Regions from separate parts of the Ruminococcus sp. J1101004sp1_RTP21198st1_B9_RTP21198_201120 genome, predicted to be linked through region 2. Evidence: riboswitches for the same ligand, from Rfam matches in the RefSeq annotation. Region 2 holds a riboswitch; each other region holds the start of a gene.
What was found. Region 2 has a riboswitch for cobalamin ahead of AB5618_RS12910 (class I SAM-dependent methyltransferase). Riboswitches for the same ligand answer to the same signal wherever they lie in the genome.
Positions count from the first base shown of each region.

Region 1 (10,486 bases), on a different contig from region 2:
CGCCGCAGCCTTCTACTTTAACAAGGATGTCGTCATCACCAAGTGCCGGAATCGGGTACTCTTTAATATCAAAATGCTCTTTTTCAGTAAGTACTGCAACGTGTGCAGTTTTCGGGATTGCGCCTGCCGGTGCTGCAGCTGGTGCTGCCGGTGCTGCTGATGCAGAAGCTGCCGGTGCTGTTCCAGCCATTCCAGCAAGAACCTGTTTTACGATTTCTTCGATATTTACATTATTCATGTCCATTTTTATGTTTCCTCCTGTCAGCGAATGCAAAGGCTGTCTGCCATTACGCAGCGTCTTTTCTTGGTGAATGTACTTGCACTTGTAAGTCCTTCACCAGTACGGCTTGCGATTGTGAATGTACAGTAACCTTCTCCGCCGAATCCAAGTGCTGCATAGGAAGGTGCATTCTTAACAAGGATTGCGGTGTCGATTGCTTTCGCATATTTGGTGATATTGTCAATGTTCTTGGAATGAATGTGTGCAGAGTGGCGGTTACCATGCTCAAGCCATACAGCCTGCTCTACTGCATCATCAAAATCTTTTGCCCTTACAACGCCAAGGATCGGCATCATAAGCTCTGTAGCGATAAGTGGATGTTCCTTCGGTCCTTCAAATACGATGCAGCGGATATTTGCAGGAGCACTTACTCCGATCATGGAAAGTAATGTTCTTGCGTCACGTCCAACGCATTTACGGTTCAGCTTGCCGCCTGCAAGAACAACTGCTGTAAGTTTATCCTGCTCTTCTTTGGAAGCAAGGTAACAGTCATTCTCGCTTACCAGATAATGCATAAGCTCATCTGTAATAGAAGCAACTGCTACGATTTCCTTCTCTGCGATACACGGAAGGTTGTTATCGAATGTACATCCGTTTACGATATCCTGAGCAGCTTTTCTTACATCTGCTGTCTCATCTACAACTGCCGGAGGATTTCCCGCGCCAGCGCCGATTCCACGTTTTCCAGAGGAAAGGACTGCTGTTACAACGCCAGGACCGCCTGTTGCTGCAATAAGCGGGATATCTTTATGTTTCATCATAATATTGCTTGTCTCTAATGTAGGTTTCTCTACTGTTACTGCGATATTGTCCGGGCCACCTGCTTCCAGGGATGCCTCATTTAAAAGATTGATCGCATAAATAGAGGTTTTGATTGCTGCCGGATGTGGATTAAATACAACTGTATTTCCACCTGCCAGCATACCAATTGTATTGCACAGAATGGTCTCACTTGGGTTCGTACACGGAGTGATTGCTCCGATTACGCCAAACGGTCCCATCTCGATCAGAGTAAGTCCTCTGTCACCTGACCATGCTGTAGTGCTGAGATCTTCTGTACCAGGGGTCTTGTCTGCTACCAGATGATGTTTCAGGATCTTATCTCCTACATTTCCCATTCCGGTCTCATCAACGCCCATACGTGCAAGGATTTCTGCATTTTCTTTTGTTTTTCTTCGAATGCAGGTAATAATTTTTTCTCTCTGGTCCAAGGACATTTTCCGAACGATCTTCTGGGAAGCTTTCGCAGCCTCAATGGCCTCGTTCATATCTGTGAAAATTCCATGTTTACCGGCCGGAGCATCTGCAATCTGCATTTTCGCCATAACTTCCTGTACAATATCCTGTACCATGCTCTCGCTGATTGGCATGAGATTGTTCCTCCTTAACAATTGCCCACAGCTGCCTGATTTTCCCACAGCTGCCAGCCTTTATATTTTCTGATTATTTCAGTCCTAACTGAGCCATAACCTGTTTGGTAATCTTAGCTACTAACTCTGCATCTGCATTAGCTGTATCTGCTGCCGGAGCATCGCAGTTACCGCCAACGAAATCATACTGATATCCTGGGAACTGTTTGTAGTCTTCATTGTGACATGCTCCACCGCAGTTATGGCAGTTCATGCCATCTTTGTTCTGGCAAAGGCTTGCCGGATGTTTTCCAGGCATACCGAATTTACGACGGATCTCATAAAGTTTCTTAATGTTCTCTTTATCAAATTCCTTCGGACCTCCAAGAAGTTTGCTCTGATACAGAAGCTGTGCATAGAATTCTACGGACTCCATCTTCATGTATGCAGCGTTCAGGTCTGTGCTCCAGGTAAGAGCTCCGTGGTTCTCAAGAAGAACTGCATCGAAGTATGGAAGATATTTCTCAAGGTTATCCGGGATCTCCATTGTAGAAGGTGTACCATACTCAGCAATCGGAACACATCCAAGAGCGATAACTGCCTCTGGCATGATTGGCTGGGTAAGCGGAATACCAGCAATAGCAAAAGATGTTGCATAAATTGGATGCGCATGTACAACAGATCCTACATCAGGTCTCTTCTCATATACTCTCATATGCATCTTGATCTCAGATGATGGTTTGAATCCCGGGTTAGCCTGAAGAACATTTCCTTTTGCATCTACTTTACAGATGAACTCTGGAGTCATAAAGCCTTTGGATACACCAGTAGGTGTGCAAAGGAACTCATTGTCATTCAGTTTTACAGAGATGTTTCCATCATTTGCTGCAACCATGTTGCGGTTATAGATTCTTCTTCCGATGTCGCAAATCTGTTTTTTGATTTCGTATTCGTTTACCATGCTTTTTTCCTCCTTAAGCACATTCAGGTGCGGTGGATTATGTATGTTATAGTACCGCACCGGGTAACTTATCATGGCTAGGCATAGCTAGCCTGTTACTTTTTAGGTTATGTTGTAAGTTTACACCATTCCACATTATAAGTCAAGGTTTTTCCGTTGTTTTATGTTGTTTTATGTGGATTTTTTTCTGGGTTGCTATGTTGTTTTTCGTGGTTTTACTGTTTTTCCCCATTTGGCAGGTATTTTCTAATTCACCGGATCAGAGGCATCTTTTTCCCACGGCATTACATCGCCATCTTCCCTGAGATATTCCAAAATCTCCGGAATGCCCTCCTGCTGCCTGGAGTCTACATAAAAGATTTTTTTACAGCCGGCAAGCTCCAGCCAGGACGTGGCAAGTTTTACATTTGCATCCGGATTGTGGATTTTGGTAACAATTCCAATTACTTCACGGTTGGCCATACAGGTAATGCAAGGTGGAAAAAGACAATAAGGTTCCGTGGCAGATACCAGCAGACCTACCACATCTGATTCATATGTATACAACGCCAGGGCGTGTCCCAGACCTTTCGTCTGGGCATACTCTCCTGGCGTATCTACGATCACATCAAAATTATTTACATATTGTGTTTTATGATAATGTATTTTTTCACCACGCAGGGCCTGGGTCAAAGTAGTTTTTCCAGCCTCGCTGCGACCGATCAGAACAAGTTTCTTCATATTCTGTCAAGTCCTTGTAATGGGGCATAAAGTAAAGCCCAGTTTATTTCCCACATAGTCCATAATTGCGCTGGTAGAAGCTTCTACTTCCGACACAGTACCTGTGATGATCAGGCTTCCGCTGAAACGGTCAACAAACCCCAGTTCAATGCCAGATGATTTCATCGCAATATCTGCCATAATGATAGCAGTTTCTGCCGGACTTACAGTCATGATCCCAATGGCCGCTCTTGAGTAGTCCAGCGACGGATCAAGACCCAGCTTGGTGTAAAGAATCTTATCCGGATTGGCAATGATATGTGCCAGGGAAATCTGCTTGCCTGGTACAAGCTCCTGTACGATTCTCTGTTTCATTTCCGGAGACATATTATCTGTGTATCCCATTTTCTCCTCCTGAATAAAGAGTTTTATTTTCTGATTTGATTATACCTTTCTGCTTTCCAAGTGTCAACAAAAAGCAACATTTCCTGGCATGTTATATGTGGTTTTTCTTGTAGTGCAATGTTGTTTTTATTTGTTTTCTCTGTTTTTTCTTATTTATGATTGACATGTTTTTTGCCCTCTGGCATACTAAAGTTAACTGTAAATGGCTTTTCAAAACACTTTTATAGTGAAATTACCAGCTGCATATATTCACGTAATCTTGACTAGGAGATGATTTTATGTATCTTTCTGATATACACACACATTCCATTGCCAGCGGACACGGCACAACCTGCACCATCAGCGACATGGCAAAGGCTGCTTCTCAAAAAGGGCTGAAGCTTCTTGGAATCACAGACCACGGACCAGCCACTCTAGCTGCCGGAACTTCTTCTTATTTCCGAAGCCTGATCTATTCGCCCAGGAAGCGTTTCGATGTGGAATTATTATATGGAATTGAACTGAACATTCTGGATACCGATGGAAAAACAGATCTGCCACAGGAGCTTCTTGATAAGCTGGACTACGCAATCGCCAGCATGCATTATCAGAATTTCCGGCCAAAGACCAGGGAAGAAAATACTGCTGCTTTTCTGAACGTAATGAAGAATCCGGTTATAAAGATCCTGGGACACATTGATAATCCCCAGTATGACATAGATTACGACGCAGTTGTAAAGGCTGCCGGTGAAAACGGTGTTCTCCTTGAGATCAACGAAGCTTCCCTGGCGCCTTACGGATATCGGGGCGATACACAGGCCAACTGCGCGCAGATTCTGTCCTGTTGCCGGAAGTATCTGGTTCCAATCGTGCTTTCCAGTGACAGTCATGGAACAGAGCATATTGGAGACTTCACTTATGCCGCTGATTTCGTTCATAATGCTATGTTTCCAGAGGGTCTGATTCTCAACAACCAGATTCCGAAATTAAAGATGCTGTTAAGCATACGATAAAAAGGACCCAGCTTGCAGAATTCCAATGGAATTTTGCATTACGCAAAAACTCTCCGAGAAATATAAATACGTAAGCTTAACTTCGTATATATTCCGGAGAGTTTTTTATACTTATTTCTTTGATTACTCATTTTCATTTTTATGATCTGCTTCTCTTACTTTCTGCATCATCGCAGCAAGTTCCTGATATTTTCCTGTCACATAACCGTAGTTTTTCTTCTTATGAGGGAGCTGACAATTCGTACAATCTTTAAATCCCTTCTCATTATATTTGAAATTTCCGCCGCATTTGTCTCCAAGGGCATAAAGCGGGCAATAGCAGAACAGACAGTTAAAGTCCTCCGGATCAGCTCCTCTATGACAGGGAAAATACTCACATTTTTTATGACTGAAATAAGCGTATTCTTTGTCTTCCCAATATTTTTTCTCCATATTTCTCTCCTTATCTCATACAACTCAAAGCAAAATATTCTTTATATTCTATTTCGTAATGCCCAAAAATCAAATGCTAAAAAAGAATCCCGCTTACAGGAATAGAATACGGCCAGAGAGTGTTTGAAAAAGTTTTTCTGCAAGATGTACGTCACAATTTGCGGGAAATTGCGGGAATGATTCTTCAAGCATGCTCTGGAAAAGTGTAAAAAAAATACCGCATATGCGGCTTCTGGATCATCATTATTTAAGAGGGAGCGATGCTACTCCGGGGTAGAATATGATCCGTTCATATATACGCGGAGGGAACGGTTTCATCCGAAGTAGTATCGCCTGCCATTTAATCTGTATAATTCTTCTGAACAGGCGATCATTCCATAAAAAATGTCCACTCACAAAAGCGGACAACATCTCAGGGCTGCGGATTCCCCAAAACTGGTTGTTACACTTTCATCGGAAGTTTAACCTCGCCATACCAAGCAGGTTTCCTGGCTCCAGGATCATCACATCATCTCTCCTTCTCATGCGCAAGCACAATGGACTATGAGATTCGCTCCTCTGTTACAGTGACCGGATCGCTCAGGTTTCTCACCTGATTCCCTCTTTCTGCCAGCTTGTAGCTGTCAGCACTTAATATGTTCACTATGGAATTATACTGACATCATAGTACCACCGGTCACTGTCTTTGTCAACCCTTTGAAAGAATTTTTGTTATTTTTTTATCAACCAGAGTTACTGTTTACTGGCAACGTTCCGCGAGGTGTTTTTTGTGAACAAAGTTCACAGAAAACCCGAGAATTAAGTTTGCGCAGCAAACGCTACTTCTTGTGCTTGTCACAAGAAGGTTCGTCTTTCTGTGCATCGCGAAGCGCGTTACTGGTCACAGCGTGACCAGTAACGTCATTTTCTCCAGAATCTTCTCCGCCAGGATTTTCGCTGTTTTTTCATGAGATCTGTGCCCCGGGTGCTGCCTTGATCCAAATTCTCCTTCCAGTGTATCCGGAAGCTTCACAAATTCTACGCGCTCATCCCCTGTTTTTCTTTTATAATTCCCCACCGCTTTCTCAAGCGTCGTAGAAATTCCATCTCCCAGCATTCCATAACACCACAGAATATAGCTTTCCGGATTACATATGCGCAGTTTCCTCAAAAAGTCTTCCACAGCCTTTCCAACCCTGTCCATATTCTTCGTGCCGCTGCCGTCGTTTGTCCCCAGATTCACCACGATCACATCAGGCTGAAACTTCTGGAAATCCCATTTTTCCATAGCACCCAGTTGTTTGTTTCTTTCTCCATTCAAAAGACCGCATACCTGCTCATAATATAGCGGGATTGCCTGCTGCTCATTTCCTTCCCAGGAACAGAAAACACCCCAGCCACTCTGACTGATGCAATTGTACACCGCGCCCAGTTCTTTTGCTGCCATATATGCATAATTATCCACAGCATTAAAGCAAAAGGAATTCCATGTCATTTCTTCTCCTGCACCGCTGCCACCCTCACCAGAGGTAATGCTGTCCCCGATTACTTCCAATCTGAGCTTTGGTATTTCAAGAGGTAAGAACTCACCGTCAGTTTCAACCTCCAGCAGCTGAAGCAATGTTTTTTCATCTGTGGGAAACGCAGGGGTATCACGAAGAAGCTTTACATTTCTTACCTTATCCATTTCCATATTACGGAAAAGGCAGATTTCCTGTTCTCCCTTATTTACCATAAGCCGTTGGGACAATACACCATCTATGATCACATCCACCCATGGCTCAAAGGCATCATAATCGGAGCGGATTTTCACCCATATTTCTGTTGCTTTTACATTCAGTTCAATTCCAGAGGCGGTCCAAAATAGTGTTACAGGCTCCAGACTGCCATTCGTTCTTCCTAATATTCTTAAATATGGAATTTCCTTCATCTGATAATGATTCAGCATTTTTCTCTTCCTCTCATCTGGCTATATAAAAATATTTATGTTACGATTTTCAGACAATACTTTTATTCTTACTATACTTCTTTTTTCTTTGCTTTTCCACATTATTTCCAGAAAAAAAAAGCCCCTTCCGGATTTTCATCTCCGGAAAGGGCTCACAAATTCATTTATTCAGATTACACAAGACGTCTTACAGAAGTAATCGTTCTGTATGCAGCATTATCGCTGACCTTGATGCCATCTCTGGCATTGGATGCATGTACGATCTGTCCATTTCCCATATAGATTGCAACATGTCCGCCATAGCAGATCAGGTCGCCTGGCTGAGCATCCGCATAGGATACTTCATATCCGGCATTCTGCTGCTCATAAGATGTTCTTGGAAGACTTACGCCAAAGTTCGCGTATACACTCTGCACAAAGCCAGAGCAGTCAGCGCCACTGGTAAGACTTGTTCCTCCCCATACATATGGGTTTCCAACAAACTGTGTTGCATAGGATACGACAGAAGATCCGGAACCAGAAGAACTGCTGGCTGAGGAACTGTCAGAAGAACTATCTGAGGAACTGTCGGAGCTGCTTGCATCGGAATTGTAATCAACTGTATTGTCGGTATCAATTACATTACCATACTCATCATATTCATAATCAGAAGATCCATCAGAAGAACCGCTTACAACATTTCCGTCTTCATCATACTGAACATCTTCAGAGGAATTATCTCCGCTCTGAGCTGCTTCCTGTGCAGCAGCAGCTGCTGCGGCCTCTGCCTCTGCCTGGCGTCTTGCCTCTTCTTCTGCGGCAATGCGTTCTGCCTCAAGCTGCTCAATTTCTGCCTGCTGCTGTTCCAGAAGGTTCGCATACTCAGTAGCCTGCTGCTGTGCATATGCGATCTCGTTCTCGCAATCAGCACTGTTCGCACGGGTTACATCCAACTGATACTGAAGGTTAGACTGCTGAGCCTCATATTCTTCCTTCATAGTCTCAAAATCAGCTTTCTCCTGCTCATACTGATCTTCTAACTTCTGAACCTCCTCAATCGTTCTTGCATATTTCTGAAGGCTCTCTCTGTCCTGCTCATACATCTGCTGTGTATACTCAGCTCTTGTAAGAAGGTCTGCAAGGTTATCTGCATTTAACATCATCTGGAACCATGCATTGTTTCCACCTTTTTCATAAAGATACTGAATACGTTTCTTCATGGCGCTGTACTGTTTATCCTTGGCATTCTGAGCCTTGGTCAGGTCGCCCTGTGTTTTCTCAATTTCTGCTTCCTTGGAAGCGATATCACTCTCAAGAGTCTGAATGGAAACCATTACATTTACAAGATCAGAATTCAAAGATTCGATCTGGCTCTCAAGCTGCTGCTTCTGATCCCACAGAGCACTCATACGTGCGTATGTAGCATCCAGCTGCTGGCTTGTCCAAGCCTGCTCTTCTCTTAAATCGCTCTCACGGTCAGCCATTACGCTTACAACCTGTGAACCGCACATTAAAATTGCCAGTGTCAGACATACAATTCTTTTCTTCATGTTTCGTCACCCTCGTTAATCTTTTTGATAATCTAAAAAGCTCAATTTGTAATATGTTTGCAATATTTCGTTCAATCTTGCTACATATTAGCACACTCTCGCAAAGATTTCAAGCCTAAATTGCAATAAATTTTAAAATTTTGTAACATTTCGTAATACATTTGTCTAAATAAGACATCTTAGAGCGTGTTTGAAAAAGGCTTTCTAATTCAACGAAATTTCCTGTTACGCAAAAAGAGAACCAGTATTTCCACTGATTCTCTCTTGTATATTACTTAGCCATTATTTTCCAAACAAATCGTACAAAATCTGATCTGCTGTCATATTGTAATAACCATCCGGATCAGAAAGTGTATCTCCATTCCATCTCAGATAGTTACCATTTCGGATATAGTTTCCAACTGATGGATGATAGTTGAAGATGCTGTATCCGGAATACAAGGACATATATTTCTTCGCAAGGGCTGCAGCCTCACTGGAATAGCTTCCTGTAGGTGTGGTAGTTCCGGAAATCTGGACACCTGCCTGCGGAGTGGAATGAATGATAACAACACTCTTATCACTGCACTGTCCAAGAACGATCCATGTGTGGCCATCATTGTATCCGATATCGCCAGGCTTCAACTCCCAGCCATTCTGGGACAGATAAGACTGATTCACGATTGAGCCCCAGCCTTTGCCCTTGTAATAGCTTCCAATTTCACCTGAAACCACTGTGTATCCGTATCCTACACCTGACTGTGTCTGCATTACCTGATAAGCAGACCAGCCTACAAAGCCTGAACAGTCAAATCCTTTCGCACGATTGGAAGTAGAAAGATCACGGTAATTATTGTAATCATAACTGGATGGATTCGCCGACCATTTATTATACCAGCTGGTCATGGTATCGCTGAGACCCTTTCTTGTGGAATCATTCCATCCGCCGCCCCATACGTAAAGTGCTTTTCCAACAGGTAAAAGTGCTCCTGCAAGATAATTCTTGATGGTCTTATTTCCTGTATTTCCATTCGGAGAAGGATCATCCTTCTTCTCTCCCTGGCATACACCAGTACTGGAAAATGTATATGTAACACCATCAATAGTCTGTGTGCCTGTGTACATCGCGCCTGTAGTAGGATCAAAATAGTACTTTGTACCCTTGTCTGTATTCTCCACCCAGCCGGTCGCCATAGCTCCGGAGCCGCTGTAGAAATAATAGGTCACATTATTGATCGTCTTAAAACCAACTGCCATGATTCCATTGGTAGCAGTTTTCGATGTAGTGTCAAAATACCGCTTCACTCCTGATGAGCTAGTCAGCCAGCCAGTGGCCATAATTCCCGTTTTGGAAAAATAGCGGATATTTCCTTTGCTGTCCTTTACAAAACCGGTAGCTGCAACGCCTGATTTCGCGTAAAGGTAATAGGTCTTTCCGCCAAGCTTCAGCCACTTTGTCTTCATGTATCCGGTTGACGGTGCAAAGTAACGGCGCTGTCCCTTGGAATTGGAAAGCCATCCAGTTACCATAACACCTGCTTTGCTTGTGAAATAACGCTTTCTGCCCTTTTTATCTTTCACCCAGCCTTTCACCTGAACACCGGTAGATTTATTAAAATAATATTTCTTACCGTTCAGGGTAAGCCATCCTTTGACTTTCTTGCCGTTTTTATAGTAGTATGTTTTCCCTTTTACTGTACGGAATCCATTCTTCGTGGCAGCCTGTACATCTCTTGATGTACTCTGGCATGTAAAACCGGCTGCCATAAGCATTACCAGCAGCAGGATACTCCAAAGTCTGAATTTTTTACATTTGTTTTGCATACTTACCTTCCTTTTTAATTAATCTGTTGCTGTCCACAGGTAATACTGCTGTCCAGCAAACACAACCCCTGTTATTATCATCTTCAAGTTTTTACAAAGTTGTTACAGC
Region 1 is NZ_JBCOMI010000003.1:74,594-85,079, forward strand. Features, by position in the region: gene AB5618_RS02840 (zinc-binding dehydrogenase) at 1-244, opposite strand, end outside; gene AB5618_RS02845 (aldehyde dehydrogenase family protein) at 262-1,650, opposite strand; gene AB5618_RS02850 (class II aldolase/adducin family protein) at 1,724-2,590, opposite strand; gene AB5618_RS02855 (EutP/PduV family microcompartment system protein) at 2,837-3,310, opposite strand; gene AB5618_RS02860 (BMC domain-containing protein) at 3,317-3,694, opposite strand; gene AB5618_RS02865 (phosphatase) at 3,973-4,686, shown strand; gene AB5618_RS02870 (cysteine-rich small domain-containing protein) at 4,810-5,118, opposite strand; gene AB5618_RS02875 (DUF6783 domain-containing protein) at 5,212-5,310, opposite strand; cobalamin riboswitch at 5,579-5,767, opposite strand; gene AB5618_RS02880 (GDSL-type esterase/lipase family protein) at 5,999-7,045, opposite strand; gene AB5618_RS02885 (NlpC/P60 family protein) at 7,219-8,574, opposite strand; gene AB5618_RS02890 (N-acetylmuramoyl-L-alanine amidase family protein) at 8,857-10,377, opposite strand.
Region 1: linked by a shared signal. The riboswitch ahead of AB5618_RS02875 (DUF6783 domain-containing protein) and the one ahead of AB5618_RS12910 (class I SAM-dependent methyltransferase) in region 2 are both predicted to bind cobalamin.

Region 2 (10,486 bases):
GGAAAGACTATCCCACACTACCACTACAATTTCCAAACATACATCTGCTCCCGTGATTACTGCTGTTCCCGCACAACCTTCTGCCACGAAAAAGAGAGCTTTATCTGATCCTTTTAGCAGAGTTCCGCTATATGGCTGTGCTTATCGTGGTGCTATCGATCTGGCGGTTCATATCAAAGATGCCGCAATTCTCGGACATGCTCCCAAAAGCTGCACCTGGTATGCCATTAACGGTTTTACCAGCTACGGACGAAGAGGATTGTATGAACGCGGAATCCTTTACCCAGCCTTTGTTCCAAGACAGTTTGAGAATACTGATATCACCATAAACGAAGCCGTATACGGTGGTGTAGAACAGACACGGCGTAAAGCTTTTCAAATGGTGAAACGCGGAATCCGCAATATTATCACTGTCACTTCCTGTATTCCAGGCATGAGTGGCGATGACCTGGTTCCACTTCAAAAAGAATTAAAAAGTCTTGGTGTCGATATGTATATTATTCATACTGACGGAATCGAAGCCGGTGACTATAACGAAGGAATGGCACTTTGCTACAAAACGCTTGCTCTTCAAGCTGTTGATCCGAACGTAAAGCCAGAACCTGATTGCATCAATCTTGTCTATGAACATACAATTTCTTCTCAGACAGATCGTACTTTTATGAATCTGCAGGAAATATTTAAAAGAATAGGAATCCGAATCAACTGTCGCTTTATCTGCGCAGAATCAATGGAGAACATCCATAATTTTTTAAAAGCGCCTTATTCGATCATGGCACGCTATGATAAACTAGGACATGAACTGCAAAAAATATTTGAAGAAAAATATGGTTGCCGTTTTCTTTGCAACGAGCTTCCCAGGGGATTTTCCCAAACAGCCTCCTGGCTTCGCAAAATAGGAAAACTTTATGGAAAAGAAAAAGAAACAGAACAGGTAATTTTAGAAAACCGCATTCAATACACCCAAACTATTAACAACCTCAAACTTTTGTATAAAGGGAAAAAAGTGATTTTATTCTTAAAGAACAATAGCATTGATTGGATTCTTGAATTGGCTCATGATCTGGATTTGGATGTATTGGATTCTATCCTTATCGGAAGTAAAGAAGACAGCGTTGCAGATTGGAAGCATCAATTCTCAGCGGACTGGGAAAATGCACAAAATACATTATTTACTTCTATTGCAAAACAATTTTATGGGACAGACTTTCATACTTGATGAAATCTGCACCGTAAATCTTGCACGGGATATCAGCACAGGTTTCTTTACTGGAACAGATTGTGCTGCAAAATGGATCCGTTTATTTGAAAACACTTTGGAAGGACGATGGAAAAATGACAAATCATTATTTGAGAAACGCTGTCCCTGATCACATTGCGGGTGTTATCTCTGCATGCGAAGGGATCCAAAACAACCTGGTTCTCCTAAATGGTCCTATTGGCTGTAAAACCTACTATACCTTTAGTGGTGTTGATTCTTTGATTCGAAGATCCAATCTATGGACTCTTGGTGATGAGCTTCGACTGGAAGATGCTATGGATGACCGGTTGCTTCGCAGCCAGTTTTGCATCGGCAGTCCTCGCATACCAGCTACCAATCTCCGCTATTCTGATTACATTTTCGGGACCGCCGAACAACTTCATCGCGCATTAAACGATCTGTTTTCAGAAAGAAGTTATGACTTATTCACAGTAATCCAGACTCCCGGTACTTCTCTCCTCGGCGAAGCACTGGAGCCGGAACTGGATGCCATCAGCAAAGAATTTGGAATTCCACACCTTTTTATCGAATCCCCTGGCTTATCAGAAAATTCTATGATCGGATACGACGAAGCAACCGTTCGCCTGATGGAATTGTTATGTGATAAACCTTGCACCAATAAAAAAGCCTCCAAAATTCCATCTATTAACCTTTTTGGTTTTGATGCACATGAGAAATTCCCGGAAGGCGGTTTAAAGGAAATCACCAAATTACTGAAGCTTTGCGGAATCTCTGTTCATGTAGCAGCTGGTATGAATTGTCCCATAACTGATTTTCGTACAATTGCTCAGGCAGACGCCAATATTATACTCTGCCCGGAGCGTTGTAAAAAAACAGCCGAATATCTCCGCAGCCATTTTCCCATACCAGTTTACGAGACCGGAGGAATGCCAATCGGTTTTGACCTCACCGAAGAATTTGTCCGGGGGATTTCCTCTTTGCTCGGAACAAATTGTGAACCTGCATTAGATTATATTGAAGAAAGCCGTTCGCGCGCTTTCTATTTCATTGCACATAATATGGGAAATAAAGGCTTCCCAAAGGATCTTCGCTATGCCGCAGAAGGCGAACCATCCGTTCTAAGAGGATATGTGGATTATCTTTCCGGTTATTTAGGCATTAAGCCCAAAGTCATCCATCCACTTTATTTACAATGCCACACGGAAAATCTGATTCAGGAAAAGCTTCATGAGCTTCATTGTGAAGACGCACTGGAACAGGATATTGCCTCTGTAAATAATGTTATCCTTCTTGCTGGTGCAAACACAATCGTAGAATTGAACACTTACAGCGACAACATTTTTGGCATTGAAACTGCCAATCCAGGTTCCGGATATATCCATGTCATTCCCAAAACTTACGTTGGATGTACAGGTGCTCTATATCTTCTGGAACAAATCTTAAATGGTACAAAACTGCTTCGAGCATGGAATTAACTTTATTCCACCTCAAAAAAGCTGCCTGGCATCTACCAGACAGCTTTTACTGCTCAGAGCAGTATTTTATTTCATAAATTGAAAACAGGCAACCTTATGTCCTGGCTCAATCTCCTGCAAAAGAGGCAGTTCTTCTTTACATTTCTCCCTGCACCAGTTGCAGCGCCCGGCAAAAGCACAGCCCTTTTGCACTTCAAGAGGACTTGGAGGCTCTCCCTTTGCAGCTGCAATTTTCTCATTCTGATCGCAATATACATCAAAAACAGAACCAAGCAGCATTTTCGTATATGGATGTACTGCTTTTGCAGCAAGCGTCTCACTCTCCAGAATTTCCACAATTCTTCCCAGATACATAACTGCGATTCTCTGACTTACACTCCTTACCAGTGCCAGGTCATGCCCAATAAACAGACAGCTGATCTGCTTTTCTTCCACCAGCTTTACCAGCAGCTTCGCAATCTGGTTCTGTATGGAAACATCCAGTGCACCTGTCGCTTCATCACAGATCAGTAGTTTAGGCTGAATAGAAATGGCCCTGGCAATAGCCACACGCTGCAGCTGACCACCCGAAAGCTCATGTGGATAACGATTCACAAAATCTTCCGGAAGACCTACTTCCAGAAGCAGTTTGCGCGCTTCCTTAAGACCATTTTCTTTACTGATCCCATCAAAGTTTCTCCTGGATTCCATAAGATAAGTGCCAACTTTCATTCTTGGACTGAATGAACTTAAAGGATCCTGGAAAACCATCTGAATGTTTCGGCGGAAACGTCTTTTTTCACTGCCCTTCAGGTTCATGTAAGCTTCCCCTTCCAGCAGTACTTCTCCACCCGAAACAGGTATGATACCGGCAATCATTCTCGCCACTGTACTTTTCCCGCATCCACTTTCACCCACAATCCCCAGGCATTCACCTTTTTTGAGGGAAAAACTAACATCACTTACTGCATATAATTTTTCTTTTTTCACTGGAAATGTCTTATTCAGATTTTTAATTTCCAGGAGAATCGTATCATTTTGCAAATCGTTTTCCCTCCAGCCTTGGCACTGCCGCCAGAAGTTTTTTGGTATATTCGTGCTTCGGATGAAAGATCACATCATCTCTTTTTCCAAATTCCACCAGCTCACCCTTGCACATCACACCGATCTTATCTGAAATGTAAGAAGCAACTCCCATGTTATGTGTCACAAGAATAATTGCAGTTTCATACTGCTCCCGAAGCTTCTTCATTTCTCGTACCACTTCTGCCTGAATTGTCACATCCAATGCAGAAGTAGGCTCATCTGCAAGAAGAAGTCTTGGTCTTGCAGTCATTGACATTGCAATTCCAACACGCTGTTTCATCCCGCCGGAAAGCTCAAAAGGATAAGATACCATTACACGTTCCGGATCTGTCAGATGCATTTTTGCCAGCATTTCTTTTTCCAGTGACCGACAGTCAGCCTTTGCCATTTTCCTGTGCGCCAGAATAGATTCCCGATATTGAGACTCTACAATCCGTATGGGATCCAATGATGCTCCAACATCCTGAAAGATCATTGCAATTTCCGTTCCCCGGAGCTTTTGTAAAGACGTCTCATCTAATTCCAAAATATTTTTTCCCTGAAATAAGATTTTCCCCTCTGTCACTGTCCCGCCAGGAGGTAAAATTCCGAGAATAGCACGAATTAAAGTTGTTTTTCCACTTCCACTTTCACCTACGATACTGACGATTTCCTGCTCTCCTACAGAAAGAGAAACATGCTCTACTGCCGCTTCCTGCTCCTGATAGCGAATCGTACAGTTCTCAATATTCAGAATATCCATAATTATTCAGCTAATGTCCACTTGTTTGTTACAAGATAATAGTCAATTGGGAATACTGTTACATTCTCAAGTTTACTGTTTACAAGAGTCACGTTATCATTTGCATACATCCAGATTGCCGGGGCATCATCTGCCAGGATCTGCTGGGCTTCTACAAATGCGCTTACACGGTCCTCCTGAGTAAATGCAGCATCCAGTTTATCCAGAACAGACTGGAATTCATCACTGTGATATCCGCTGTAATTGTCACTTCCTCCATCAGACCAGCGGTTCATAAGATATTTCTGACCATCACCAGCATTTACAGTCTGCCAGTTTGGAGATACCAGCATATCGAAATCACCAGAAGCACGTTTGTCACTTACATTCTCCAGCATTTCAATCTGTACATCAACTCCGATCTGCTTCCACATATCCTGTAAAGTCTCACTTACTGCTGTTGAAGAACCATTGGCAATAGAAATTGTAAGGGACAGATTCTCTCCATCCTTATCCACAATTCCATCTCCGTCAGAATCGCTGTAGCCTGCTGCCTCAAGGCATTCTTTTGCCTTATCCAGATCATAAACCTGTCCGTTTACATCTTCAGAATCGTATCCTACAGATGGCGGGAATGCTGTGCTGATTGGAGAAGAATAACCATTTCCTGCTACCTGTGCTACAACATCACGATCTACTGCATAGGACAGTGCAAGACGAAGGTTCTTATCAGAAAGGGGATTTCCCTCGCGGCAGTTTAATTCGAAATCATTCTCTCTTGTTCCGGTTACTTTTACAATGTTTATATCGTCATTATTTTCCACACGATTAAGAGCTGTTGCATCCGGTCCCTGTGCAAGGTCAATATCTCCGGAAAGCATTGCATCTACCTTTGTATCACTTCCGATATTCTTTACAGTAATGCTCTTGATTTCCGGTGCTCCATCCCAGTAGTTCTCATTTGCCACAAGCTCAATCTTCTCTTCAGATACATACTCAGACACTGCATAAGGTCCTGTACAGATTGGCATAGTATCATAATTGCTTGTATCAGCTGTGGTGTCTACAATAACTGTCATCGGCTCTGTAAGCTGTGAAACAAAAGCACTGTATGCACCATCTGTAGTAAATACTACATTCTCTCCATCTACTTCGATGTTTGCAATTTTAAGATCTCCTCCACGAGAGTTATTATCAATAGATCTCTGGATAGAATCCTTTACGATCTCTGGTGTCAGCTCGGTACCATTGCTGAATTTTACTCCCTGGCGGATATGAAAACGATAAGTTGTATCATCAACCTGCTCCCACTCATCAGCTAACTGTCCTACAATTTCCATATTTTCATTTACAGTCACAAGAGTTTCTCCTACACCACAGCGTGTAAGATTCCATCCGCACCAGTCTGTTGCAGGATCCATGCCTTCGATGTAGGTGAAAAGTGCCAGATTAATGTGACTGTCATTTTCGGCTGCAAATGTAGTAACACCGCTTCCTATTACGCTGCATGCCATAATTCCTGCAAACAATAAAGATACTAACCGTTTTCTCATTTTTTATTTCTCCTCCTGTTGTTAAACTATAATCTATGTTCAACTCTTTATTTTAAAGAGTAAACATTCTTAATTTTTTCTTTTCGGATTCATCAGATCCTGAATACTGTCTCCAAGTAAATTAAATATGATTACATTTATTAAAATAACAATACCAGGTGCCATAAGCATCCAGGGTGCCGAATACATATAGTCTTTTCCCTCAGACAGCATATATCCCCACTCCGGTGTAGGTGGCTGGGAACCAAGCCCCAGCAGGGAAAGACCTGCAATGGTCAAAAGTTTACTTCCAATATCCTGCGTAATATTTACTAACAGCGAAGGCATGACATTTGGAATAATATAACCTGTCATAATCCGGAAATTATTAGCGCCTCCCAGTCTTGCCTGCTCTATATATGTATTATTTTTTATGGAAAGCACTAATGACCGGCTAATTCTTGCATAATAAGTCCATCCTGTTATGGTCATTGCCAAAATCAGATTTGGAAGTCCTGTACCAAGAAAGCTTACAAGTGCAATTGTAAAAATGGAACCAGGAAAGGCCATCAGCATGTCAGATAAACGCATTAAAACAGCATCAAAAGCGCCTCCCCAGAAGCCTGCTATTGTCCCGATAAGAATTCCTACAACGGAAATAATCGCTGTCACAACAAATGCGATCAAAAGTGATGTTTTTCCTCCGTAAAGAATTCTCGAAAATATATCCCTTCCCATCTGATCAGTTCCCATGAGATACTGTTTGCATGGCGCTTTCAGAAGGTCTGTATAGTGTGTTTCCAACGGATCATAAGGTGCAAATTTTCCCGCGAACAATGCAAATAATAAGAAAAGCACTGCAAATGCCATTATAATCACAAAACGAATCCATAATTTTTTCTTACTCTTCATGTTGCAGGGCTCCTCTTCTAATTCTTGGATCAAGCCACTGGTAAGATATATCTACCAAAAGATTCACCAGTACATAAATACATCCCATCCACATAACATATCCCTGGATCAGCTGGTAATCTCTGCCGGAAATCGCAGCCACTGCTGCGCTGCCGATTCCATTCCAGCTAAAGACCGTTTCAACGATCATTGTTCCACCAAGTAATCCTCCAAATGACATGCCGAGCATTGTCACTACAGTAAGCAGGGAATTTGGCAGCACATGAAAGAAAATTGTACGAAACCTTCCAATTCCCCTTGCTTGACAGCCATTTATATATTCCTCATTCATCTGCTCGACCATTACCGCCCTGATCCGTCTTATGTAGTACGCACTCATGCTTAACGAAAGTGTTACAGACGGCATGATCAGACTTTTAAAAGAATCTGATCCCCCCACAGGCAGCCAGTGCACCTTAACTGCAAAAAAATAGATCATCATCATACCAACCCAGAAGCTAGGCAGTGAAATTCCAATAAAAGACATAAACCGAATAATATAATCAGCCTTTTTATCCTTATATACTGCTGATAAAATTCCTAACGGAAAAGAAATTAATATCATCAGAATAAACGATGCAACTGCCAGTTTAACCGTATTGGGGAGTTTTCTTCCTAATACCTGGGAAACGGGCTGTGCATATTTTACCGACATTCCGAAATCGCCATGTAACGCACCCTTCAGCCAGTTCACATACTGCTCTCCAAAAGATTTGTCTAATCCGTATTTTTCTTCAATCTTTGCGATTACCTCCCGGTCATGACCTGCACCCATAGATTCTGCCAGCTGTTCAGCTGGATTTGACGGCAAAATATATGTAAGTCCAAAGGTCATCAGAGACAGCCCAAACAAAATAATCACAAGTGAAATCAGTCGTTTTATAATCTCTCTTTTCACTTTTTCAGCCTTTCTGTGCTACAATACAAAAACTCATCGGTAAAGGGCTGCCAGCTATTTCCACCTGTATTTTATGAAATCCTGTTTCTACAAGTTTATTAAAATCCCAGGCAGGTCGATCTACCTGACTCATTGGCAATTTCTTTGCAATTTCATCCATAATGGAAAAATCTACATTTTCTTTATTATGTCGCGCATGGCACCCTTGTTCTTCTTTTTCATGTCCCCGCTGAAACTCATCATAGGCTTTCTGATACTTATCACTAAAAAAACGGCGATAATAATTTCCATCTTCCAGAATTAGAATTCCATCTTTTTTTAGAACCCTGTACGCTTCCTCATAAGCTTTATCTGCATGCTCCAGGTTCCAGAATACGTTTCTTGATACCACTGCGTCGAAGGAATTATCAGCAAATTCTAAGCTTTGCACATCCATCTGATGAAGTTCTGCTTTAAGTCCTTCTGTCTCCAGATTTCTTCTGACTTCTTCCAGCATTTTTGTGCTATAATCTACCGCAGTCACCTGAAATCCCATCGAAGCAAGCAAAGTGGTAAAAAAGCCAGCGCCACACCCATCATCTAATACATGGCATCCCGTTTTAAGAGAATTTTTGAAAATATTTTCCCATCTCTCTCCAGGTTCTGTTTTTCTTTCTTCCATACTGGCATCTGAAAATCCTCCAGCTCTCATATCCCAATATGACTGAATATTCTTTAACAATTCTGCCATTTGTGTTTATCCTTTCCAATAGCATAAACTTCTGCCAAATCAGGGAATTCATGTAATAAAAGCGTGAAAAAGCCGCTGCTAACGCAGCGGCTTAATGACATAATAATCCTGTTATATAAAACCAACCCCTATACCGTGCCCCGCAGCAAAAGTTCTTCATTCTGGCCGGTATTCTGGCTCCAGTGTCATCATAATGCTTTCCCTTCCCGATAAAAATTCAGTGGTTTCGAAAGCTTACTCAACTGTTACAGCTACGGCATAGCACAGGATTTTCACCTGTTTCCCGTTTGACCTGCTAGAATTTATTTTAATTTCCACCAGGCACCAAAATGGTCGTTTTATTCAATTCTCAACACAACATCGCAAAGTATAATACAGCATTTCCTGTTTGTCAATCAGAATTTATCAGGCCTCTATATCCTCAATATCCTCTCCATCCGGTACCGGCCAGATATTGATACAGTTCGGAGTCTCGATCTTACGCGGCTTGCCTTTCATCATAATGATGTTCTTCTCATAGTCAACCTTGAAGGTGGTAATGCTGTTGCTGGAATGGTTGGCAACGGCAATGTGCTGGTTATCCGGGAAGATTACGAGGTCTTTCGGATAGTCACCACTTACCGGAAGGACAAACTTACGCTCCAGAAGTCCTGTCTCAGCGTCTACTTCAAACATACCAACTGTATTCTCACCGGCTGTGGTACAGAACAGATGCTTTCCGTCTGGTGCAAGTGCAAGTCCGGATGCTGCATTGTGAGATACATTTCCATCCTCCTTCTTCGCCAGGGTAGAAACGCTCTGAAGCAGTTCAAATTCTGGAACATCTCCATTTCCGTTATAGCTATAAACCTTAATCTCATTGCTCAGCTCAAAAAGCACATATGCGAAACGTCCATCTGCACTGAAACGGATAATACGCGGTCCACTCTCTCTCGGGCATCTTACAATATCCACCAGCTCCAGCTTATCTGTCCGCTTATTGATACAGTAGACCTTGATCTGGTCAATTCCATTATCTACTGCGCAGAGATATTTATTATCCGGAGTAGGACGTACACAGTTTACATGAGGACGGAAGTTACGCTCTGCAACACTTCCAAGACCAGTGTGGAAAACACCGTCCATAACACTTCCAAGACGTCCATCCTTATGAGTGTGTACAACGGTTACCTTTCCATCATGATAACCTGCTACGTAAAGATATTTGCCATCTACGTCTGTAGCAAGGAAACAGCCTCTCATGCCATCAATATCCACGCTGTTGATACGTGCCAAATCGCCATTATGATCACGCTTGAATACCGCAACACCCTCATCCTCGATAGAATAAAGGTATTTTCCATTCTTGGATACTGCGGTATAAGACGCATTACTAACTTCCACTTCACTTCTCTCTGTGAGAGTACCTTCTTCCAGGTTCACGTCATAAACCTGAATTCCCTTGCTGGTTCCGTGAGTATAGGTTCCTACATAAGCCACATATTTCTTACCCATTTGTCTAGCCTCCTACAGTCTCTTTCTGGAAACCGTCCGTTCACGCTGTTCTTCCGATCTTTTTTACAGCGTAGCGGGTCACTGTGCAGCTCTGAATATTACTGCATTCTCTATATCAGTAAATCCTCTGCCACGGTTCATTTATTACAGCCGCATTTTATTACAGCAACTCGTATTCTGGTTTCTTTTATGTAATTGTGTCTAAATTATACCACACACATTTTCAAAGAACAAGCTTTACTGCATCCAGAGTTTCCATAATAATTTCATCTGTATGAGCCGCTGACAGGAACATGGCTTCAAACTGGGACGGAGCCATATGAATTCCCATATTCAGCATTTTTTTGAAATATTCTGCAAATGCCACTGTGTCAGAAGATTTTGCAGAAACATAATCT
Region 2 is NZ_JBCOMI010000017.1:83,730-94,215, reverse strand. Features, by position in the region: gene AB5618_RS12945 (nitrogenase component 1) at 1-1,219, shown strand, start outside; gene AB5618_RS12940 (nitrogenase component 1) at 1,336-2,697, shown strand; gene AB5618_RS12935 (ABC transporter ATP-binding protein) at 2,764-3,720, opposite strand; gene AB5618_RS12930 (ABC transporter ATP-binding protein) at 3,710-4,504, opposite strand; gene AB5618_RS12925 (ABC transporter substrate-binding protein) at 4,507-6,036, opposite strand; gene nikC (nickel transporter permease) at 6,106-6,927, opposite strand; gene nikB (nickel ABC transporter permease) at 6,917-7,864, opposite strand; gene AB5618_RS12910 (class I SAM-dependent methyltransferase) at 7,869-8,594, opposite strand; cobalamin riboswitch at 8,740-8,938, opposite strand; gene AB5618_RS12905 (lactonase family protein) at 9,000-10,088, opposite strand; gene hemL (glutamate-1-semialdehyde 2,1-aminomutase) at 10,312-10,486, opposite strand, start outside.

Region 3 (10,486 bases), on a different contig from region 2:
TTTCCGCAAACGCGACGCATCTGACGGTGCTATCACGCCTTTCCAGGCAGTGTGTACAGCACTTGCAGCCACGGTCGGTACTGGCAATATCGCCGGTGTAGCAGGTGCTATCGCGATCGGCGGTCCCGGAGCCATATTCTGGATGTGGGTTTCTGCACTGTTTGGCATGTGCACCAAATATGCTGAGGTTACTCTGGCTGTCCACTACCGCGAGATCAATGCCAACGGCGAACTGGTAGGCGGTCCTATGTATTACATCAAGAACGGTCTTAGCAAAAAATGGCACTGGCTAGCTTATCTGTTCGCAGCATTCGGCGTGCTCACTGTATTTGGTACCGGTAACGCTACACAGGTCAATACTATCACCACTGCCATCAATTCTGCATTGCTGAATTATAACGTGATCAGCGAAAGCGCCGTTTCTACTTCCAACCTGATCATCGGAATCATAATTGCCATTCTGATCGCAATGATCCTTCTTGGCGGAATCAAACGAATTGGCCATGTTACCGAAAAGCTGGTTCCATTTATGGCTCTGCTTTACATTCTTCTCGGACTGGGAGTTATCCTTCTGAACATTCAGAATGTACCAGCTGTATTCGCTTCTATTTTCAGAGGGGCATTTCAGCCCAGAGCTGTAACAGGCGGCATTGTTTTAAGTATGTTCACAAGTTTAAAAAAAGGTGTTTCCCGTGGTATCTTCTCTAACGAGGCTGGTCTTGGTACCGGATCCATTGCCCATGCGTGTGCAGATACCAAAAAGCCTGTAAAACAGGGTATGTTCGGTATTTTCGAAGTCTTTACAGATACCATCGTGATCTGTACACTGACTGCACTGGTTATCCTTTGCAGCGGCGTTGCTGTTGATTATGGAAAAGCAGCTGGCGCAGAGCTTACTATCCTTGGATTTACTTCTACATATGGAAGCTGGGTATCCATTTTTACAGCAGTTGCCATGTGCTGCTTCGCTTTTTCCACAGCAGTCGGATGGGGACTTTACGGTGCCCGCTGCATCGAGTTCCTGTTCTCTGAAAAAGTGATCAAACCTTTTATGGTTATTTATTCCCTGGTTGCCATCCTTGGCGCAACTGCCAACCTTGGACTGATGTGGAGCATTGCTGAGACATTTAACGGTCTTATGGCAATTCCCAATCTGATTGCTTTGTTCCTGCTTTCCGGTACAGTTGTGAAACTGACAAAAGAATATTTTGCCGGTGAGGGCAAAACAAAATAAATATAAAAAGGGACATCGCATGAACCGTTTTCGCTCATGTGATGTCCCTTTCAGATTATTGATCAATCCTTATTCTCTTCCTCGGCAGCTGCATCTGTAGTTGTATCAGCATCTTCGCTTTTCTCTTCCTCACCGATCTCAACTGCATTTTTTTCTTCCTCAGTCTGCTCCTGCACATCCGTAACGCTTACCTTATGGTCATACCATTTGCCCTTTTTACCAATGATTGCCAGGTCAAATTCTTCATCCAGCTTCTCTACTGGAACATTGAATCCATAAACCTCCTCTGTCATGCCATCGCTGTAAGTTACCTTATCAATAGTAGGCTGAATCAGTTCAGCACCGTCTTTCTGTGCATCCTCTGCTGTTCCAAGGAAAACATTCTCAATATTCTTGGAAACGAGAGTAATATGAACGGTCATTTTACCATCCTTTACAGTGAGGGTAGCTCTTCCGTTGCAAGCCTCATTTACATGGAACATACTGCTGTCTGTGTCAAACTCTACACCATAAACACCGTCTTCAAGTTCGCTGTCTACGGCATTCTCTGAACCATCTGTGGTTTCCTCTGCCTCAGCCTCTGTGGCTTCTGCAAATGCCGGGAATGCAGTTCCTGCTGTCATAGCGGAAATACTTACAGCTGTTAATAAAATAACTAATGAACGTTTCATAATAACTCTCCTTGCTTTTTCTTTATTTACGGTGCACTTGTGTGTGCCGTATTTGTTTTATTACTCAAACAGCTGCCCCACAGTGTAGGAGCAGCTGCTTTTGTTCTGTTGCAATAACAATTTATACCAAGATAATTATTTCGTGATGGAATCAATAGCTGCCTGAGTATGAGCTACATAAAGCTGCTCAACAGCGTCAATTCTTCCAAGACCTTCGATCTGGCAGTCAATCTCATCGAAATCTCCAGAAGCCTCGAACATGCTCTTCCAGGAGTCATCATCATCACCAGCCATATCATTGTTTGCATGGTCACCAGCAACAACCATAAGCGGACGAAGGATTACTTTCTTGAATCCGGCATCTTTTACTTTATTGATAACTTCATCACAAGCTGTATCCTCTGGCTCACCCTCTACAGTACCGATGAATGCGTTTGTAAATCCAAGGTTATCCATCTGTGTCTGCATCTGGTCATATGTAACGTTTGCTGTATGGGAAGTACCATGTCCCATGAATACAAATGCAGTTCCATCCTCTGCAGCTGCTTCCATGTTGTCATATCCAGCTTCTTTTACAGCTTCATCTGTGATTGCCTGAGCAACAGCAGCTTTGTCATCGTTGATAACGGTAGCGTCATCGCCAACCTCACCAAGCATTGGCTCAGCGATTGCTACAGATTCAAATTTATCTTTGTAAGCATCAATAGCTTCTACCATCTCATCGTACTCAGCACCATGCATAAGGTGTGTAGGCTGAACTACAAGATTCTTAACACCGTTTGCTACTGCACGGTCAAGTGCCTGCTGCATGTTGTCAATCTGCTCATCATCTCTTGCCTGTACATGGTTGATAATGATCTGAGCGGTAAATGCTCTTCTTACAGACCAATCCGGGAATGCTTCTGCAAGAGCATCCTCGATTCCCTTAATATCCTCTGCACGGCTGTCGTTAAAGGATGTACCAAAGCTTACTACAAGAAGCTCATTCTCACCGATCTCGTCCTGATTACGAGGATCATCCTTGGAAGCATCACCTGTATCACGTCCGAAATACTCTGGGCTTGCCTCTTCTCCCTCTACAAGCTCTTTCTGAGCATCTGTAAGGGCATCCCATGCTTCTTTAGCTTCCTTGCACTGCTTATCTGTATCATCTGTTCTCTCCTGAACATAAATAGCATCGATAAGTGCTGCTACTTTATCAGCCGCTTCCTTATCTGCATCTGCAGTGTCATCAGCTGCTTCTGCATCGTCTGTTGTCTCTGCATCATCAGCTTCTTCTGCACCGTCAGCTGCCTCAGCATCGTCTGTTGTCTCAGCATCATCAGCTGCTTCTGCATCGTCTGTTGTCTCCTCTGCCGCTTCCTCTGTCTCTGCAAATGCAACAGTTGCTGTTGCTGCTGTCATGCTTGCTGCCATAGAAGCTGCAAGAAGGATTGCTAATAAAGATTTTCTTTTCATTTCTTTTTCCTCTTTTTTTTGTATTTCCGGATAGAATCACGTATAAAGAATCCCATGGGAAATTTATCACCAATCTCCCATTGCATAAAAACAGCCGCATTTTCTGCGACTGCACACATTCTCATATACACACTTTTCTTCCAAAAAACATTCAGGAAATATTCATGTATCGTTATGAGAATACAGGTTCTGTGTACCGCAGACCTAAGATTCCACGCCAAGGCAGTTCTCCTGACTTCAGTCAACACTGCTCCCCCTTCCCGGTTTCCCAGTGGGCTCTGAAGCAATTCCCTTACACAGTGACGGCATCGTTCCGGACTCTCACCGGATTCTCTTTTGCGCATCATGTTCATGATGCAACCTTCGCGCTATAACCATTATACATATTCGACTCGGATATTTAATATGTACCATATTATTATATATTTTTTATGAACTTTTTATGTATTTTTTATGAACTAGAGTATGTTTGAAAAAGGCTTTCTGCAAGATGTGCGTCACAATTTGTAGAAGATTTCGTCCGGACGAGGGCGCCGTAGCGGGCTACGGCAACTGAATTCGGGCAAAAAATACCGCAAAGTGGGGCGTGCAGATTGCGGGAATAATTTTTCAAACAGATTACTATTCACTCCGTTCATAGCAACACGCTTCGCGATGCACAGAAATCATGCTTTCGCATGGTTTCGCGCCGCAATTCTCGGGTTTTCTGTGAATTACTTATTGACAAATACCCCGCCAGGGTATATATTGATTTCATCAAGTACATACCCCTAAGGGGTATATAAGGAAAGGAGTCCGCCTATGACAGCTGATCATAAATCCGAATCCTGCCGTAGCCACACCGCAGCCGATCCTGCAACTCTTTCCAGCCAGGAAACTACCAAGAAGGTCTGTTCCTGCTGTTGTACCAAGCACACCGATCGTTCCGAAGCAGAGCGCAGGAAGCTGGTAAACCGTCTAAAACGTATTGAAGGCCAGATAAGGGGGATTATAGGAATGCTGGAGAATGACGCTTACTGCAACGATATTCTTATTCAGTCAGCAGCTGTAAATGCCGCTGTGAATGCATTTAATAAGGAACTTCTCGCCAATCATATCCGAACCTGTGTGGCAAGAGATATCCGTGACGGTAAAGACGAAACCATTGATGAGCTGGTTGCAACTTTGCAGAAGCTAATGAAGTGAGATATCAGCGTATTCCGAATGTGTACCTGCCTGCGGAGGTACGAATGTGCGGAGCAGTCCGTCGGTATCGAAACACTGTAATCGAAGGAGGAATTTATTATGGAACAATACAACGTCACCGGCATGAGTTGTGCAGCCTGCAGCGCCCGTGTAGAAAAAGCGGTAAACAAGGTTCCGGGAGTTACTTCCTGCTCCGTGAGCCTGCTTACCAATTCCATGGGGGTAGAAGGAACCGCCTCAGCCTCTGCCATTGTCTCAGCTGTAGAAGAAGCCGGATACGGCTGCAGCCTGAAGGGGGCTTCCGGTCAGAAGGAATCCGTTTCCGATGCTGAAAAAGCCCTGGAAGATCATGAAACGCCACTTCTCAGGAAACGACTCATTGCATCAGTAGGTTTCCTTCTGGTGCTGATGTACTTTTCCATGGGACACATGATGTGGGGATGGCCGCTGCCAGCCTGGTTTGATGGCAACCATATCGCCATGGGACTTGTACAGCTGCTTCTTGCAGGAATCGTCATGGTCATCAATCAGAAATTTTTCATCAGTGGCTTCAGGAGTCTGTGGCACCGCTCTCCGAACATGGATACCCTGGTAGCTCTCGGCTCCATGGCCTCCTTTGTATGGAGTGTCTACGCCCTGTTCGCCATGACCAGAGCCCAGGTTGACGGCAATTCCGAACTTGTCATGCACTACATGATGGAATTCTATTTCGAATCTGCCGCTATGATCCTGACCCTGATCACCGTTGGAAAAATGCTGGAAGCCCGTTCCAAGGGCAAGACCACGGATGCCTTAAAAGGTCTTATGAAGCTTGCTCCCAAGACTGCCGTTGTCATCCGAAACGGCCAGGAAGCCACCGTTCCCATTGACCAGGTTGTAAAAGGTGACACCTTTGTTGTTCGCCCTGGTGAAAACATCCCGGTGGATGGTGTGATTATCGAAGGCTCCAGTGCAGTCAACGAATCTGCCCTTACAGGTGAGAGTATCCCTGTTGACAAAGCTGCCGGAGATCTTGTCTCCGCAGCCACAGTCAACCAGTCTGGTTTCATCAAATGTGAAGCTACCCGCGTTGGCGAAGACACCACCCTCTCCCAGATCATCAAAATGGTCAGTGATGCTGCAGCCACCAAAGCTCCTATTGCAAAAATCGCAGACCGTGTTTCCAGTGTTTTCGTACCTGCTGTTATCACCATTGCAATTATAACAACTATTGTCTGGCTGCTTACCGGTCATGAGGCTGGCTACGCCCTGGCAAGAGGAATTTCCGTTCTGGTCATCAGCTGCCCATGCGCCCTTGGTCTTGCCACTCCGGTTGCCATTATGGTTGGAAACGGAATGGGTGCCAAAAACGGTATCCTTTTCAAAACAGCCGTCTCCCTTGAGGAAGCCGGAAAGGTTCAGATCGTAGCCCTTGACAAAACCGGAACCATCACAAACGGTCAGCCGGAGGTTACTGACATTCTCCCTGCAGACGACGTATCTGAGAACGATCTTCTCACCCTTGCCTACGCCCTTGAAAAAAAGAGCGAGCACCCTCTTGCGAAAGCCATTCTGGAAAAAGCTGCAAGCCTTGGTCTTACAGCCCAGGAAGTCACAGAATTCCAGGCTCTTCCCGGCAATGGACTCTCTGCGAAGCTTGGTGCTTCCACGCTTATCGGCGGAAGCATGAAATACATCAGCACTCTGGCAGCTGTCTCTCCGTCTCTTATGAACCAGGCCGAGAAGCTTGCCGAAGCAGGAAAAACTCCTCTTCTTTTCGCAAAAGATGGAAAACTTCTTGGAATCATTGCAGTTGCTGATGTAATCAAACCGGACAGTGCACAGGCGGTCAAAGAGCTTCAGAATATGGGTATCCACGTAGTTATGCTTACCGGAGACAACAAGCGCACGGCCAGAGCCATCGGCGCACAGGCAGGTGTTGACCAGGTTATTGCAGGCGTCCTTCCAGATGGAAAAGAGAGCGTCATCCGCTCCCTGAAGGAAAAAGGCAAGGTTGCCATGGTTGGCGACGGAATCAACGACGCACCAGCCCTTACCAGAGCAGATATTGGTATTGCCATCGGTGCCGGAACGGATGTAGCCATCGACGCAGCAGATATTGTCCTTATGAAAAGCCAGCTTTCCGACGTGCCAGCTGCTATCCGTATGAGCCGCGCTACTCTTCGCAACATCCACGAGAATCTCTTCTGGGCGTTCTTCTACAATGTAATTGGTATTCCGCTGGCTGCCGGCGTATGGATTCCAATTTTCGGATGGACCTTGAACCCGATGTTCGGCGCTGCTGCCATGAGCCTTTCCAGCTTCTGTGTAGTTACCAACGCGTTGAGGCTAAACCTGTTTAAAATTCATGACGCAGTTAAAGATAAAAAAGTCAAGAATCCGGTTTCCATAGAATCCAATTCTGGAAATATTGCTGATTTCTCTGAAGCATCATCTGCTGTTTTCTCAAAATCATTCAATGCAGATAAAACTTCAGATGCAGAACAAACGATTAATAACAGCTGCAAGCTTTTGAACGAATGCAGCGATATTAATAACAATACTAACAAAAAGGAGAATAATACCATGGTAAAAGTGACAGTTAATGTAACAGGAATGATGTGCGGACATTGCGAAGCACACGTAAACAAAGCAATCCAGGAAGCATTTGGGGTACAGGATGTTGTATCCTCCCATGATGCCGGAACTACTATTTTCTCAGCACCAGAGAAAGTGGACGAGGACAAAATCCGCCAGGTAATCAAAGACGCTGGCTATGAAGTAACCGGAATTACACAGGAGTAATCCATCCCTCACATTCAACTTGACCAATGCAGAATCCTAGAGCGTGTTTGAAAAAGGCTTTCTGCAAGATGTGCGTCACAATTTGTGGGAGATTTTGTCCGGATGAAGGCGCCGTAGCGGGCTACGGCAACTGAATTCGGGCAAAATCTCCCACAAAGTGGAGCGTGCAGATTGCGGGAATGATTTTTCAAACAGGCTCTAGAGCTTGGAGCAAGGTTTGCCTTGCATATGCCCGGGAAAAACTATATAATGGAAAAATGGACGAAAAAATCAGAATCAACAAATACTTAAGCGAAGCGGGATTCTGTTCAAGACGTGAGGCTGACAGCCTGATCCGGAACGGACGGGTGACTGTGGAAGGTCATAAGGCAGAACCGGGAGAAAGGATTACAGCAGATACAGTTGTATTTGTGGATGGTAAGCCTGTGAAAAAAGTAGAAGAAAAAGTTCTACTTTTATTTCACAAGCCCCGAGGTGTGGTGTGCAGCACAAAAAAACAGCGCCAGGAGACTACAGTTACGGAGTATCTGAATTATCCGGTTCGAATTTATCCCATAGGACGTCTTGATAAGGAATCCGAAGGGCTTTTGCTTTTAACAAACCAGGGAGACCTGGTAAATAAGATCATGCGTGCGGGAAACTACCATGAGAAAGAATATCTGGTGACTGTGAATAAACCAGTTGATGGTGATTTTGTGAAAAAAATGTCATCTGGAATTCCTATTATGGATACCATTACCCGTCCGTGTTTTGTGGAAAAAACAGGGAGAAATTCTTTTCGGATTATTCTCACCCAGGGATTGAACCGGCAGATCCGCCGAATGTGTGAATATCTGGGATATCAGGTGCTTAGTCTGAAGCGCGTACGAATCATGGAACTGACAATAGATGGCCTGAAAGAGGGCGGGTACAGAGAAGCCACCCAGGAGGAGTGGAAGAAGCTGGAACGTGGAATAGCAGATTCCTCCCAGCTTCCCGCAGCCAGAAGGCAGGACAGTGCGCCTGTATTTTCCCAAAAACAGGGAAGAGACAGCATTCCCTTTTCTTCAATTCCAGAAGTAAAAAGGCAAAATAAGCCAGCTACTTCCCGCACTATTTCAGAAAAAAGGCAGTCTGTTTCACAGAGGAAGTCTGCTTGCAGTAATTATAACAGTAAAACAGGAGGACATCATGGAAAATTCTCTACAGCGAATGAAAGAACTGGTAGAAAAGCTGGATCAGGCCGCGAAGACATATTACCAGGAAGACAGGGAAATCATGAGCAATCAGGAGTACGACAGCCTGTACGACCAGCTGGAGCAGCTGGAAAAGGAAACCGGCACTGTACTCACAAATAGTCCTACTGTCCGTGTAGGATACGAGGCAGTCAATGAACTTCCGAAGGAAGAACATCCAAGCCCCATGCTATCCCTTGATAAGACAAAAGACAGGGAAGTGCTCCGTGGATTTATAGGAAATCACAAATGCCTTTTATCCTGGAAGCTGGACGGTCTGACCATTGTTCTTACTTATGAGAACGGTGAGCTTGTGAAAGCAGTAACAAGGGGGAATGGAATTGTAGGTGAGGTTATTACTAACAATGCCAGGGTGTTTAAGAATATCCCTCTTCGCATCCCTTATAAAGGTCAGCTGGTGCTTCGGGGTGAGGCGATTATCACTTATTCTGAGTTCGAGCGGATCAACGAGACTATAGGCGATGCAGATGCCAAATATAAGAACCCGCGGAATCTTTGCAGTGGTTCCGTGCGTCAGCTGAATAACGAGATTACGGCGAAACGAAATGTGCGTTTTTATGCCTTTGCCCTGGTAAGTGCCCAGGATGTGGATTTTTCTAATTCCAGGGAGCAGCAGTTTATCTGGCTGAAGAAACAGGGCTTTGAGGTGGTGGAGTATAAGGTGGTTACCTCTGAAAATCTGGATGAAGCCATGGATTATTTTTCAAAGGCAATTGTAAACAACGATTTTCCATCAGACGGACTGGTTGTGACCTACGATGACATCGCCTATGGGGAGTCTCTGGGAAGTACTGCGAAATTTCCGCGAAACTCCTTTGCTTTTAAATGGGCGGATGAAATGCGGGAAACCAGGCTGGTGGATATGGAATGGAGTCCGTCAAGAACCGGACTGATTAATCCGGTTGCAATTTTTGAACCGGTGGAGCTGGAAGGTACTACCGTAAGCCGTGCCAGCGTGCACAATATCAGTATTGTGAAGGAACTGCAGCTTGGAATTGGAGATACCATTAAGGTGTATAAAGCCAATATGATCATTCCCCAGATTGCGGAGAATCTTACAAGAAGCGGCAATCTGGTAATTCCGGATAAATGTCCGGTGTGCGGCCGGGAGGCGCGTATCCGCAAGGAAAACGATGTGGAGACATTATACTGCATGAATCCGGACTGTGTTGCCAAGAAGATTAAGTCCTTCAGCCTTTTTACCAGCCGTGATGCCATGAATATTGACGGACTTTCAGAGGCAACTCTGGAGAAGTTTATTGCAATGGGATTTATTCATAATTTTGGTGATATTTTTGAAATTGGAAGATATAAAGATCAGATCGTAGAAATGGAAGGATTTGGTCAGAAGTCCTTTGATAATCTGATGGTGAGTCTGGAGAAGGCGAAAGAGACCACTCTTGCCAAGGTGATCTACAGTCTTGGGATTACAGGTATCGGTCTTGCAAATGCCAAGGTGATCTGTAAATATTTTGACGATGATATAGAGAAAATCCGCCATGCGGAGGAAGAAGAGATCAGCTCGATTGAAGGAATCGGTCCGGTAATCGCCGGAAGTCTGGCTGATTATTTTAAGAGCGCAGAGAATAATCAGAAGCTGGATCATCTGCTCAGTCATCTTCATCTGGTTCATGAGGAGACTTCTGCGGAACAGGTTTTTGCAGGGAAAACCTTTGTTATTACAGGCAGTGTAGAGCATTTTTCCAACCGTTCTGAGGCAAAGGAATTTATCGAAGCCCGCGGCGGTAAGGTGACCGGTTCTGTGACAAAGAAAACAGACTATCTGATCAATAATGATAAAACATCGGCTTCTTCCAAGAACAAGAAGGCACAGGAACTGGGAATCCCGATTTTGTCGGAGGAGGATTTCCTGGAGCTGGCGGGTGTTTAAAAGAAAATTTGGGTTTTCTGTGAACTTT
Region 3 is NZ_JBCOMI010000010.1:16,595-27,080, forward strand. Features, by position in the region: gene AB5618_RS08310 (sodium:alanine symporter family protein) at 1-1,234, shown strand, start outside; gene AB5618_RS08315 (hypothetical protein) at 1,297-1,905, opposite strand; gene AB5618_RS08320 (sirohydrochlorin cobaltochelatase) at 2,041-3,363, opposite strand; cobalamin riboswitch at 3,567-3,743, opposite strand; partial or broken gene AB5618_RS08325 (DUF6783 domain-containing protein) at 3,815-3,916, opposite strand; partial or broken gene AB5618_RS08330 (DUF6783 domain-containing protein) at 3,893-4,003, shown strand; gene AB5618_RS08335 (metal-sensing transcriptional repressor) at 4,165-4,548, shown strand; gene AB5618_RS08340 (heavy metal translocating P-type ATPase) at 4,648-7,332, shown strand; partial or broken gene AB5618_RS08345 (DUF6783 domain-containing protein) at 7,347-7,463, opposite strand; partial or broken gene AB5618_RS08350 (pseudouridine synthase) at 7,413-8,243, shown strand; gene ligA (NAD-dependent DNA ligase LigA) at 8,503-10,458, shown strand.
Region 3: linked by a shared signal. The riboswitch ahead of AB5618_RS08320 (sirohydrochlorin cobaltochelatase) and the one ahead of AB5618_RS12910 (class I SAM-dependent methyltransferase) in region 2 are both predicted to bind cobalamin.